Regions from separate parts of the Streptomyces sp. NBC_00122 genome, predicted to be linked through region 2. Evidence: riboswitches for the same ligand, from Rfam matches in the RefSeq annotation. Region 2 holds a riboswitch; each other region holds the start of a gene.
What was found. A riboswitch is a leader RNA that binds a small molecule or an ion and turns the genes downstream of it on or off. The one in region 2 is predicted to bind thiamine pyrophosphate.

Region 1 (4,139 bases), 1.6 Mb from region 2:
CGAACGGCTCAGTCGGCCAGCGGCAGGTAGACGCGGTTGCCCGAAGCCGCGAACTCGGCGGACTTCTCCGCCATGCCCGCCTGGATCTCCTCGGCCTTCAGGTCGCCGCCGTGCTCACGGCGGATGTCCTGCGAGATCTTCATCGAGCAGAACTTCGGACCGCACATGGAGCAGAAGTGCGCGGTCTTGGCCGGCTCGGCGGGAAGCGTCTCGTCGTGGAACTCGCGGGCCGTGTCCGGGTCGAGGGCCAGGTTGAACTGGTCCTCCCAGCGGAACTCGAACCGCGCGTCCGACAGGGCGTCGTCCCACTCCTGGGCACCGGGGTGCCCCTTGGCCAGGTCGGCCGCGTGGGCGGCGATCTTGTACGTGATGACGCCGGTCTTGACGTCGTCGCGGTTGGGCAGGCCCAGGTGCTCCTTGGGCGTGACGTAGCAGAGCATCGCGGTGCCCCACCAGGCGATCATCGCGGCGCCGATGCCCGAGGTGATGTGGTCGTACGCGGGCGCGACGTCCGTGGTCAGCGGGCCGAGCGTGTAGAACGGCGCCTCCTCGCAGATCTCCTGCTGGAGGTCGATGTTCTCCTTGATCTTGTGCATCGGGACGTGGCCCGGGCCCTCGATCATCGTCTGCACGTTGTGGCGCTTGGCGATCGTGTTCAGCTCGCCCAGCGTCTTCAGCTCCGCGAACTGCGCCGCGTCGTTGGCGTCCGCGATCGAACCGGGGCGCAGGCCGTCACCCAGCGAGTACGTGACGTCGTACGTCGCGAGGATCTCGCAGAGCTCCTCGAAGTTCGTGTAGAGGAAGTTCTCCTTGTGGTGCGCCAGGCACCACGCGGCCATGATCGAGCCGCCGCGCGAGACGATGCCGGTCTTGCGGCGGGCGGTCAGCGGCACGTACGGCAGCAGCACGCCGGCATGGACCGTCATGTAGTCGACGCCCTGCTCGGCCTGCTCGATGACCGTGTCCTTGTAGATCTCCCAGGTCAGGTCCTCGGCGCGGCCGTCGACCTTCTCCAGCGCCTGGTAGAGCGGGACGGTGCCGATGGGGACGGGGGAGTTGCGCAGCACCCACTCGCGCGTGGTGTGGATGTTGCGGCCCGTCGAGAGGTCCATGACCGTGTCGGCGCCCCACTTGGTCGCCCAGGTCATCTTGTCGACCTCCTCCTCGATGGAGGAGGTGACCGCGGAGTTGCCGATGTTGGCGTTGACCTTCACCAGGAACCGCTTGCCGATGATCATCGGCTCGATCTCCGGGTGGTTCACGTTCGCCGGGAGTACCGCGCGACCTGCGGCGATCTCCTCGCGGACGACCTCGGGGGAGACGTTCTCGCGGATCGCGACGTACTCCATCTCCGGGGTGATCTCGCCCCGGCGGGCGTACGCGAGCTGCGTGACGGCGGCGCCGCCACGGCCCCGGCGGGGCTGGCGGGGACGGCCAGGGAAGACGGCGTCGAGGTTCTTGAGCCCGCCCCGCGGCGAGGTGTGCTTGATGCCGTCGTCCTCGGGACGCACGGGACGTCCCGCGTACTCCTCGGTGTCCCCGCGGCCGATGATCCAGTTCTCGCGCAGCGGCGCGAGACCCCGGCGCACGTCCGTCTCGATCTGGGGGTCGGTGTACGGACCTGACGTGTCGTAGAGCGTCACGTCCTTGCCGTTGGTGAGGTGGACCTGGCGGACCGGCACCCGGATGTCGGGGCGGGAGCCCGCCACGTACCCCTTGTGCCAGCCCGGCTGGCGCTCGGTCTGGCCGTCGGCGTCCTGGCTGACGGCAGGCGTGCGTGCGTCCTGAATGGTCATGAGACCTATCTCCCTACGCCGGCATTACCCGGTAACAGGTTCGGCGGTCGACGCAGCCTCCTCCCGTACGCATCCGTGATGCGCGTACGGTGATCAGCGTCCTCTCAGCCCGGTGCTCCGAGCTCCCGCGTTGTGCAAAGTAGCCCCCACGCTAGCGCCATCCATGGCGTGCTGAACAGTGGGCCCCCGCATCTCTTGCGATGATCTGCTGGTGACGATCTCGCCGCAGCCCCCCACTGAGCCCGTGGACCCCACCAGCCACGCTGACCACGCGCACTCCCACGAGCCTGGCCATGGACACGGTCACGGGCACAGCCACGGGCACGGTCCGGCGGCCCCCGTCTCGAAGCACCTGCGCAAGGTCATCGCGGCCGTGCTGATCCCCTTCACCGTGGCCGTCTTCGCCGGCATGGTGGTGCTCTGGCCGGGCGGCGCGCCCGCCCACGAGCGCACGGGTGTCGGTTTCGACCGGCAGACGCAGCAGGGCTCGGTCGTGTCGCTCGAACAGGTCGACTGCAAATCGGTGAACGCCTCGCAGGTGCCGCCCACCGGTGACACGTCCACGCCCGAGGGCCGCGAGGCCCAGGCCGCGCAGACCGGCGAGTGCAAGAAGGCCACCGTCGAGGTCGGCACCGGACCGGACAAGGGCCGCACCTTCGTGGAGATCGTCCAGCCGGGCGCGCCACGGCAGTTGGCGAAGGGGCAGGAGGTGGTGGTCGCGTACGCGCCGGACGCCCCCCGGGACCTCCAGTACTCGGTCATCGACGTGAACCGCAAGTTCCCCCTGGCGCTGCTGGCCGGGATCTTCGCCCTCGCCGTCGTGCTGGTCGGCCGGATGCGCGGGGTGTTCGCACTGATCGCGCTGGTCATCAGCTTCGGCGTGCTGACCCTCTTCATCCTCCCGGCCATCCTGCAGGGGTCGAACCCGCTCGTCGTCGCCGTCGTAGGGGCGAGCGCCATCATGCTCATCGCCCTGTACATCTGCCACGGGCTGACCGCCCGCACCTCGGTCGCCGTCCTCGGCACGCTCGTCTCGCTGCTGCTGATCGGGCTGCTGGGCTCGGTCTTCATCGACTGGGCGTTCCTCAGCGGCAACACCGACGACAACACGGGCCTGATCCACGGGCTGTACCCGGACATCGACATGAGCGGTCTGCTGCTCGCGGGCATCATCATCGGATCGCTGGGCGTGCTCGACGACGTGACGGTCACCCAGACCTCCGCGGTCTGGGAACTCCACCAGGCCGACCCCTCCATGGGGTCGCGCGCCTTGTACCGGGCGGCCATCCGGATCGGTCGCGACCACATCGCGTCGGTGGTCAACACGCTCGTACTGGCCTATGCGGGTGCCGCGCTGCCCCTGCTCCTGTTGTTCTCGATCGCGAACAGCAGCATGGGGTCGGTGGCCAACAGCGAGCTGGTCGCGGTGGAGATTGTACGGACCCTCGTGGGCTCGATCGGCCTCGTGGCCTCGGTTCCCGTGACGACGGCGCTGGCCGCCCTGGTCGTGTCGGCCGACCGGCCGAGGACCCCGGTCGCCGGGACGGCCTCGGGGTAGCCCGCGGCGGCCGGGGCCGCCGTCGCAAGCGCTGAAAGGTGTTCGCGGGATGGTGGGATTGCGGGAGAACTGAGCGGCCGGCGCCGCGCGTCGGTGGGCGCGGCACGCGTCAGTGAACGCGGCAGCGCGTCAGCCCGCGTTCTGCTCGTTCTGCCGGGATTCGGCCAGGATCTTGCCGAGCGCCTCGTCGAGGTTCTCCTCGAAGTCACCCAGGTTGCGCTCCTGACCGAGCGGAACGAGCCGGTCGGTGCGGTCGAGGAACGCGACGAGCGGGGCCGCGCTCGCGCGGAACAACGCCCGGTCGCCGCCGACCTGGAGGCGGATGTGGACATCGGACAGGTCCTCGGGATCGGTCGGGGCGATGTGCACATCGCCGTCGCCGCACGGCTTGTTGATGCCGTCGAGGAGGAGCTCCCGGCCGAACGCCCAGGTCACGGGCGCGTCTCCGGGAAGGTGGAAGGTCAGGCGGACTGCGTAGGGGTCCCGAGCGTCGTACCGGAGTTCCACCGGAATCCGGAACGAGAGCTCCTCGGAAACGAGGAAGCTCATCATGACCTCTGCCTGTACCGACTCGCGCATTGCCTACCCCGCTGTAGTGGAAGTGGCCAGGAATGACCCCCAGGGCCCTCTTGACAAGGGTGGTGGAAGCGCTGCCAGATCACAAGGAGTGAGTTTTCAGATACTGATAGAGAACGAGAGGGTGCTCAACAGCGCGCCTACTTCACTCCGTAGCCGATCGACCACACACAGCAATCGATTTTCCTGGTGCAGGGGGAGGGAAATCG
Region 2 (4,139 bases):
GTCCATCAGCCCGCCCCGGCCGACCAGCGCGAGGAAGGCGGTACCGACCACCACGGTCGGCAGCACGAAGGGGACCGTCACCACCGCCCGCAGCAGCTGCTTGCCGGGGAAGTCGAGGCGCGCGAAGACGTACGCGGCGGGGAGTGCGATCACCAGCGTGAGCGCGGTGGAGGCGAGCGCCTGCCAGGTGGTGAACCACAGCACGTCGGCGATGTCGGGCCGGGCGAGCACCTCGCCGATCCGGCCGAACTGCCAGCCGTCGTCGGTCTTGAGCCCGCGCCCGACGATCGCGGCGACGGGATAGGCGAAGAAGAGCCCGAAGAAGACCAGGGGTACGGCCATCAGGGCGAGTCGCACCGCGATCGCCCGCCGGCCCTCGCGAGGGCCGGGGCCCGGTGCGGCGCCTCCCGGCGCCGCACCCGGCTCCTTGGTGCCGCTTACTTCACGACGAGCGAGGTCCATGCCTTGACCCACTGATCACGGTTCTTGGCGATGCTCTCGGGAGCGACGTTCTCGGGCTTCTCGATCACCACACCGTGCTTCGTGAACAGCTCCGGCAGGGAAGCGTCCTTCGTCACCGGGTTCACGAACATCTGGAGGGGCATGTCCTCCTGGAACTTCTTGCTGATCAGGAAGTCCAGGAGGGCCTTGCCGCCCTCCTCGCTCTTCGCTCCCTTCAGCAGACCCGCGAACTCGGTCTGGCGGAAGCAGGTGCCGGTGGAGACGCCGGTCGGGGCCTCGGCCGGCTGCGGCTCGCCGTACAGCACCTCGACCGGCGGGCTGGAGGCGTAGGAGACCACCAGCGGACGGTCGCCCTTGGCCTTCTTGCCGCCCGCGGAGCCCGAGAAGCGCTCGTTGTAGGCCTGCTCCCAGCCGTCGACGACCTCGACGCCGTTGGCCTTGAGCTTGCTCCAGTAGTCCTTCCAGCCCTCTTCGCCGTACTTGCCGACGGAGGCGAGCAGGAAGCCGAGGCCGGGCGAGGAGGTCGCCGCGTTCTCGGTGACCAGCAGGTTCTTGTACTCCGGCTTGACCAGGTCGTCCAGCGTCTGCGGCGGGGCGAGCTTCTTGTCGGCGAAGTACGCCTTGTCGTAGTTGACGCAGATGTCGCCGGAGTCGATCGGCGTGACCCGGTGCTCCTTGTCGAGCACGTACTCGGGCTTCACCCCGGCCAGGCCCTTGGCCTCGTACGGCGTGAAGATCCCGTTGTCGAGGGCGCGCGAGAGCAGGGTGTTGTCGACGCCGAAGAAGACGTCGCCGCGCGGGGAGCCCTTGGTGAGGATCTCCTGGTTGAGCGCCGCGCCCGCGTCCCCCGACTTCAGCACCTTGACGGTGTAGCCGCTCTGCTGCTCGAACTCCTTGAGGACCGTGTCGGTCACGTTGAAGGAGTCGTGGGAGACGAGCGTGACCGTCTTGGACTTCGGGGCGTCACTCGAACCCGCGGACTTGTCCTTGGCATCGCCGCCGCAGGCGCTGAGCGTGGCGACGCCCAGCGCGGCCGCGAGCGCTGCGCCCGCCAGCTTCTTGGTGGTGCTCACTGGTGAATTCCTCCTGGGATGTCCAGGAGAAGACGCGGCCCTGCCCGGCGCTCTTCGCGAGCGGACGCCGGGCAGGGCGCAACAGCTTGAGTGGTGACCGAACTTCCTACCCCGAATGACCGGGGCGAGGTTCAGAGGGTCTGCGGATGACGGATACCGCACTCTCAGCGCTGTGGCGCTCCCCTGTCGGAATATGAAATTGGTTCGGCCACAGGGTACCCCGTGGCCGATCGCGACCGGCCAGAACCGGAACCTAGCGCTCCGAAGCGGCCAGCTGACCGCACGCGCCGTCGATCTCCTGGCCGCGGGTGTCCCGTACGGTCACGGGGACGCCGTGCCGGGCGATGGCCTCCACGAAGGCCTTCTCGTCCTCGGGCCGCGAGGCGGTCCACTTGGAGCCGGGCGTCGGGTTCAGCGGGATCAGGTTGACGTGGACACGCTTGCCCTTGAGCAGCTTGCCCAGCAGGTCGCCGCGCCAGGCCTGGTCGTTGATGTCACGGATCAGGGCGTACTCGATGGAGATCCGGCGGCCGGACTTCTCCGCGTACTCCCAGGCCGCGCCGAGGACCTCGCGGACGTTCCAGCGGGTGTTCACGGGGACCAGGGTGTCGCGCAGCTCGTCGTCGGGCGCGTGCAGCGAGACCGCGAGGCGGCACTTGAAGCCCTCGTCGGCGAAGCGCAGCATGGCGGGGACCAGGCCGACGGTGGAGACGGTGATACCGCGCTGGGAGAGGCCCAGGCCGTCGGGCTCCGGGTCGGTGAGGCGGCGGATGGCGCCGACCACGCGGTTGTAGTTGGCCAGCGGCTCGCCCATGCCCATGAAGACGATGTTCGACAGCCGCGCCGGGCCGCCGGGGACCTCCCCGTCGCGCAGCGCGCGCATGCCGTCGACGATCTGGTGCACGATCTCGGCGGTGGACAGGTTGCGGTCCAGGCCCGCCTGGCCGGTGGCGCAGAACGGGCAGTTCATGCCGCAGCCGGCCTGCGAGGAGATGCACATCGTGACCCGGTCGGGGTAGCGCATGAGCACGGACTCGACGAGCGTGCCGTCGTGCAGCTTCCACAGGGTCTTGCGGGTGGTGTCGTTGTCGCAGCTGATGTGCCGGATGACGTTCATCAGGTCCGGGAGGAGCTCCTGCCGGAGCTTCTCGCGGGAGCCCGCGGGGATGTCGGTCCACTCGGCCGGGTCGTGCGCGTAGCGCGCGAAGTAGTGCTGGGAGAGCTGCTTGGCCCGGAACGGCTTCTCGCCGATCGCGGCCACCGCCTCACGGCGCTCCTCGGGAGTGAGGTCGGCGAGGTGCCGGGGCGGCTTCTTGGCTCCGCGCGGGGCGACGAAGGTGAGCTCTCCCGGAACAGGGCGGGCCATGGCAGGTACTCCTTGTAAGACGAAAGGCGCGCCGCAGAAGCAGCGCGCCTTCCAAGAGTAACCGCCCGGCGTGTTACGACGCCTTTCCGCAGGTCAGCCCGTACCGACGAACGCGGCCAGGAGCAGCCACACCACCGGGGCGGTCGGCAGCAGCGAGTCGAGCCGGTCCATGATGCCGCCGTGTCCCGGCAGCAGGGTGCCCATGTCCTTGATGCCCAGGTCCCGCTTGATCATCGACTCGCCGAGGTCGCCCAGCGTGGCGCTGACGGCGACCGCCAGGCCCAGGAGCAGGCCCTGCCACCAGGAGCCGCCGTCGATCAGGAACTCCATGCACAGCGCGCCGGCGGCCATCGCGAAGGCCACCGCGCCGAACAGGCCCTCGCGGGTCTTTCCGGGGCTGATGCGCGGCGCGAGCTTGGTCTTGCCGAAGCGCCAGCCGACCGCGTAGGCCCCGGTGTCGCTGACCACCGTCAGGAGCAGGAAGGTGATCACCCGCTGCGGCCCGTCGTCAGCGGTGAGCAGCATCGCGACGAAGGTGGCCAGGAAGGGCACGTAGAACGCCGCGAAGGCACCCGCCGTGACGTCCTTGAGGTAGTCCTCGGGCGGCTCGGTCATCCGCCAGACCAGGACCGCCAGCACGGTCAGGGCCATGGCCACCCAGGCGCCCTCGGCACCGCGGACGTATCCGGCGATGACCATGGCCGCGCCGCCGACGGCGAGCGGGACCAGCGGGGCCTTGATGCCCTTCTTCTCCTGCAGGCGGGAGGTGAGCTCCCACAGGCCCACGACGACCGCCACGACGATGACGCCGACGAAGACCGCCTTGACGATCAGCAGCGAGGCGAAGATGACGGCGCCGAGGCCGACGCCGACCCCTATGGCGGCACGCAGGTCCCGTCCCGCGCGCTTCTTCGGCGGCGGTGGCGAGGCGTCCTGCGGCTGCGGGGGCGGGGGGCTGGGCATGGGCTCCTGCGGCGGCGTCTCGGCGCGGAAGAGGAGGCCGCCGTCCGGGACGGCCCCCCGATCGCGTGCTTCCCGGTCGTCGAAGTCACGGCCGGCGGCATCGGGCACGATGGGCATGGGCCGAGTGTGCGGGCCCACCTGCGCATCGTATGCGGGACCCGCCGGAACTGGCTCCGGCTGCCAGGAAGAGTCGTTCATCAGACTTCGAGCAGCTCGGCTTCCTTGTGCTTGAGCAGCTCGTCCACCTGCGCGACGTACTTCGCGGTGGTGTCGTC
Region 3 (4,139 bases), 3.2 Mb from region 2:
GGGCGGGTTCCCCGGCCAGGATGTTCGCGGCGACCGTCCGCGGGCCCTGGAGCGCGTTGTCCCAGTGGTGCACGAGCAGCCGCGTCCCGTAGCGGGCCGACGGGAAGGACGCGCAGTCGCCGACCGCGTACACCCCGGGCAGGGAGGTACGCAGGTACGCGTCGGCGGTGACCGAGCCGTCGGGGCCGAGGACCACCCCGCTCCCGGCCAGCCATCCGGTGGCGGGGCGGGCGCCGATGCCCACCACGACCGCGCCGGCGGGCAGGGTGCTCCCGTCCGCGAGCAGTACCCGGCCCTCCTCGATCCCGGCGACCTTCGCGCCGGTGATCAGCCCGGCGCCGGCCTCCTCGTACCAGCGGGCCATCGGGGCGGCGACCTCCGACGGCAGCGCCCCCGCCAGGACCCGGTCCGCCGCCTCGACCACGGTCACCTCGCAGCCCGCCTCCCGGGCCGCGGTGGCGAACTCCGCGCCGATCCAGCCCGCGCCGACGACCACCGCCCGGGGCGCCTCGGCCAGGACCGGGCGCAGCCGTGCCGCGTCGTCCAGCGTGCGCAGCAGGTGCACGCCGGGGACCCCCTCCGTCCCGGGCAGGGTCAGCGGCTGCGCGCCTGTGGCCAGCACGAGGACGCCGTACGGGACCGGTCCCGCCTCGGTGTCCAGCTCGCGCTCGGCGGCCCGCAGCCCGGTGACCTCCGTGCCGAGCCTGAGCTCGATGCCGAGCCCCTCGAAGTCCACGTCGAAGGCGGAGTCCTCGGCCTTGCCGAGCAGCACCGCCTTGGACAGCGGAGGCCGGTCGTAGGGCTGGTGGGGCTCGGCGCCCAGCAGGGTCACGGTGCCGGTGAAGCCCTGCTCGCGCAGGGCGACCGCGGTCTGCACGCCGGCCATTCCGGCGCCCACGATCACGACGCCGCTCGGGTTCTGCTCCGTCTGCTCACTCACCCGGCCACCCTAATCACCTGACGGGCCGCCAGGAATAGATGCCGCCTTACCGGCTGTCCGCACCGGGGTTAGTCTGGCCACCGTACCTATCGCGGGAGTCCGGACGCACCGGGCTGAGAGGGAGGCTGGCCGGCCTCCGACCGTACGAACCTGATCCGGGTCATGCCGGCGAAGGGAGGGGCTGGACGCCCATGCACTCATCTCGAACGTCCCGACCATCTCGGACGTCCCGGACGGGGTCCGACGTCCTCGTCATCGGGGGCGGGATCATCGGACTCGTCACCGCCTGGCGGGCGGCCCGGCAGGGCCTGCGCACCGTACTGGCCGACCCGGCCCCCGGCGGCGGCGCCGCCCAGGTCGCGGCCGGGATGCTCGCGCCCGTCACCGAGCTGCACTACGGCGAGGAGGCCCTGCTGGGCCTGGGTCTCGCCTCCGCCGCCCGCTATCCCGAGTTCGCCGCCGAGCTCGCCGACGCGAGCGGCGGCCTGGACATCGGCTACCGCGCCTGCGGCACCCTCGCCGTCGCCCTCGACTCCGACGACCGCCTCCACCTGCGGGAGCTGCACGCCCTGCAGCGCCGGTGCGGCCTGGAGTCCGAGTGGCTCACCGGCCGCGAGTGCCGCCGGCTGGAGCCGATGCTGGCTCCGGGCGTCCGGGGCGGCCTGCGGGTCGACGGTGATCACCAGGTCGACCCGCGGCGGCTCGCGGCCGCCCTGCTGGCCGCCTGCGAGGGAGCCGGCGTGGCCGTCCACCGGGCGACGGCCGAGCGGCTGCTGGTCACCGCCGACCGGGCGGCCGGGGCGCTGCTCGACGACGGTACGGAGCTGCGCGCGGACCATGTGGTGCTGGCGGCGGGCTCGCTCAGCGGCCGGCTGGCGGGTGTACCGCCGGAGCTGGCGGCCCCCGTACGGCCGGTGAAGGGCCAGGTGCTGCGCCTGGCGGTGCCCGCCGCCTACGCGCCGTTCCTGTCGCGGACGGTACGGGCGGTCGTGCGCGGCAGCCACGTCTACCTGGTCCCGCGCGAGAACGGCGAGCTCGTCGTCGGCGCCACCAGCGAGGAACTCGGCTGGGACACCACGGTCACCGCGGGCGGGGTCTACGAACTCCTGCGCGACGCCCACGAGCTGGTGCCCGGCATCACCGAACTCCCGCTCGTCGAGACCCGCGCGGGGCTGCGGCCGGGCTCCCCCGACAACGCCCCGATGCTCGGCCCAACCGACCTCCCGGGCCTGCACCTGGCCACCGGGCACTACCGCAACGGGGTGCTGCTGACCCCGCTCACCGGCGACGTGATGGCGGAGCTGCTGACCACCGGCGAACTGCCGCCGATCGCACGCCCCTTCACCCCCCGCCGGTTCTCCGCCGCACGTCAGGAGTCGCACGCATGACCATCTCCGTCAACGGCGAGCCGCGCGAGGTCGCGGCCGGCACCACGCTCGACGCGGTGGTCGCCACCCTGACCACGGCCCCCGCCGGAGTCGCCGCCGCGCTCAACGAGACCGTGGTCCCGCGCGGGCAGTGGCCGCTCACCCCGGTGGGCGAGGGCGACCGGGTCGAGATCCTCACCGCGGTCCAGGGAGGCTGACCGGCATGGCTGAAGACCTCTTCACACTGGGCGGCCGCAGTTTCTCCTCCCGCCTGATCATGGGTACGGGCGGCGCCCCGAGCCTGGACGTCCTGGAACGGGCCCTGGTCGCGTCCGGCACCGAACTCACCACGGTGGCCATGCGCCGCCTGGACCCGACGGTCCAGGGCTCGGTCCTGTCCGTGCTGGCGAAGCTGGACATCGCGGTCCTGCCGAACACTGCGGGCTGCTTCACGGCGGGCGAGGCCGTGCTGACGGCCCGGCTCGCCCGGGAGGCGCTGGGCACCGACTGGATCAAACTGGAGGTGGTCGCGGACGAGCGGACCCTCCTGCCCGACGGCGTCGAGCTGCTGGACGCCGCCGAGACCCTGGTGGACGAGGGCTTCACGGTCCTCCCGTACACGAACGACGATCCGGTGCTCGCGCGGAAGCTGGAGGACGCGGGCTGCGCGGCGATCATGCCGCTCGGGTCCCCGATCGGGTCGGGGATGGGGATCCGCAATCCGCACAACTTCGAGCTGATCGCGGAACGGGCGTCCGTCCCGGTCATCCTGGACGCGGGGGCGGGTACGGCGTCCGATGTCGCCCTGGCGATGGAGCTCGGCTGCGCGGCGGTGATGCTCGCGTCCGCGGTGACGCGGGCGCAGGAGCCGGTGCTGATGGCTGCGGCCATGCGGGATGCCGTGTCGGCGGGCCGCCTCGCGCACCGCGCGGGGCGCATCCCGCAGCGCCGCTTCGCGCACGCCTCGTCTCCCGCGGAGGGCCGCGCCGCCCTCGACCCGGAACGCCCGGCGTTCTGACCTGCGGCGCCATCGGGTCTCCGTTCCGGACCCGTGCGGCGCCCCGGACCCCGCGGTCCGGGGCGCCGCACCCGCCGGTCACGTCACAGCTGCGCTGCAAGCCGACCCACCCCGGCCGGGGGAAGCACACCGGCTCGTAGAATCGCGGCGTGGATACGACCCTGGATGACCCCCTCGTCGGGCGCGTGCTCGACGGCCGCTACCGCATCGACGCCCGCATCGCGGCCGGCGGCATGGCCACGGTCTACCGGGCCGTCGACACCCGCCTCGACCGCGTCCTGGCCCTGAAGGTGATGCACCCGGCCCTCGCGGCGGACGCCGCCTTCGTCGACCGGTTCATCCGGGAGGCGAAGTCCGTGGCCCGGCTCGCCCACCCCAATGTCGTCGCCGTCTTCGACCAGGGCACGGACGGGCCGTACGTCTACCTGGCCATGGAGTACGTCTCCGGCTGCACCCTGCGCGACGTGCTCCGCGAGCGCGGCGCCCTCCAGCCCCGGGCCGCCCTCGACATCCTGGAGCCCGTGCTCGCCGCCCTCGGCGCCGCCCACCGGGCCGGCTTCGTGCACCGCGACATGAAGCCCGAGAACGTCCTGATCGGCGACGACGGCCGGGTCAAGGTCGCCGACTTCGGGCTGGTCCGGTCCGTGGACTCGGTCACCAACACCACCGGGTCCGTCCTCGGCACCGTCTCCTACCTGGCCCCGGAGCAGATCGAGAACGGCGTCACCGACACCCGCGTGGACGTCTACGCCTGCGGTGTCGTCCTCTACGAGATGCTCACCGGGTCCAAGCCTCACACCGGAGGCAGCCCCGC

Region 1: another riboswitch for thiamine pyrophosphate. It lies ahead of thiC (phosphomethylpyrimidine synthase ThiC); the one in region 2 lies ahead of OG737_RS22330 (thiamine ABC transporter substrate binding subunit).
Region 3: another riboswitch for thiamine pyrophosphate. It lies ahead of thiO (glycine oxidase ThiO); the one in region 2 lies ahead of OG737_RS22330 (thiamine ABC transporter substrate binding subunit).

Annotation. Positions count from the first base shown of each region.
Region 1 covers NZ_CP108191.1:3,044,990-3,049,128, forward strand. Annotated here, with positions in the region: gene thiC (phosphomethylpyrimidine synthase ThiC) at 9-1,796, opposite strand; TPP riboswitch at 1,790-1,935, opposite strand; partial or broken gene OG737_RS14355 (YibE/F family protein) at 1,975-3,389, shown strand; gene OG737_RS14360 (SsgA family sporulation/cell division regulator) at 3,484-3,933, opposite strand; gene OG737_RS14365 (helix-turn-helix domain-containing protein) at 4,030-4,139, opposite strand, start outside.
Region 2 covers NZ_CP108191.1:4,675,387-4,679,525, reverse strand. Annotated here, with positions in the region: gene OG737_RS22335 (iron ABC transporter permease) at 1-342, opposite strand, end outside; gene OG737_RS22330 (thiamine ABC transporter substrate binding subunit) at 438-1,535, opposite strand; TPP riboswitch at 1,621-1,730, opposite strand; gene rlmN (23S rRNA (adenine(2503)-C(2))-methyltransferase RlmN) at 1,789-2,901, opposite strand; gene OG737_RS22320 (phosphatidate cytidylyltransferase) at 2,995-4,062, opposite strand; gene frr (ribosome recycling factor) at 4,062-4,139, opposite strand, start outside.
Region 3 covers NZ_CP108191.1:1,469,183-1,473,321, forward strand. Annotated here, with positions in the region: gene OG737_RS06955 (FAD-dependent oxidoreductase) at 1-940, opposite strand, end outside; TPP riboswitch at 1,022-1,134, shown strand; gene thiO (glycine oxidase ThiO) at 1,132-2,328, shown strand; gene thiS (sulfur carrier protein ThiS) at 2,325-2,525, shown strand; gene OG737_RS06970 (thiazole synthase) at 2,531-3,325, shown strand; gene pknB (Stk1 family PASTA domain-containing Ser/Thr kinase) at 3,475-4,139, shown strand, end outside.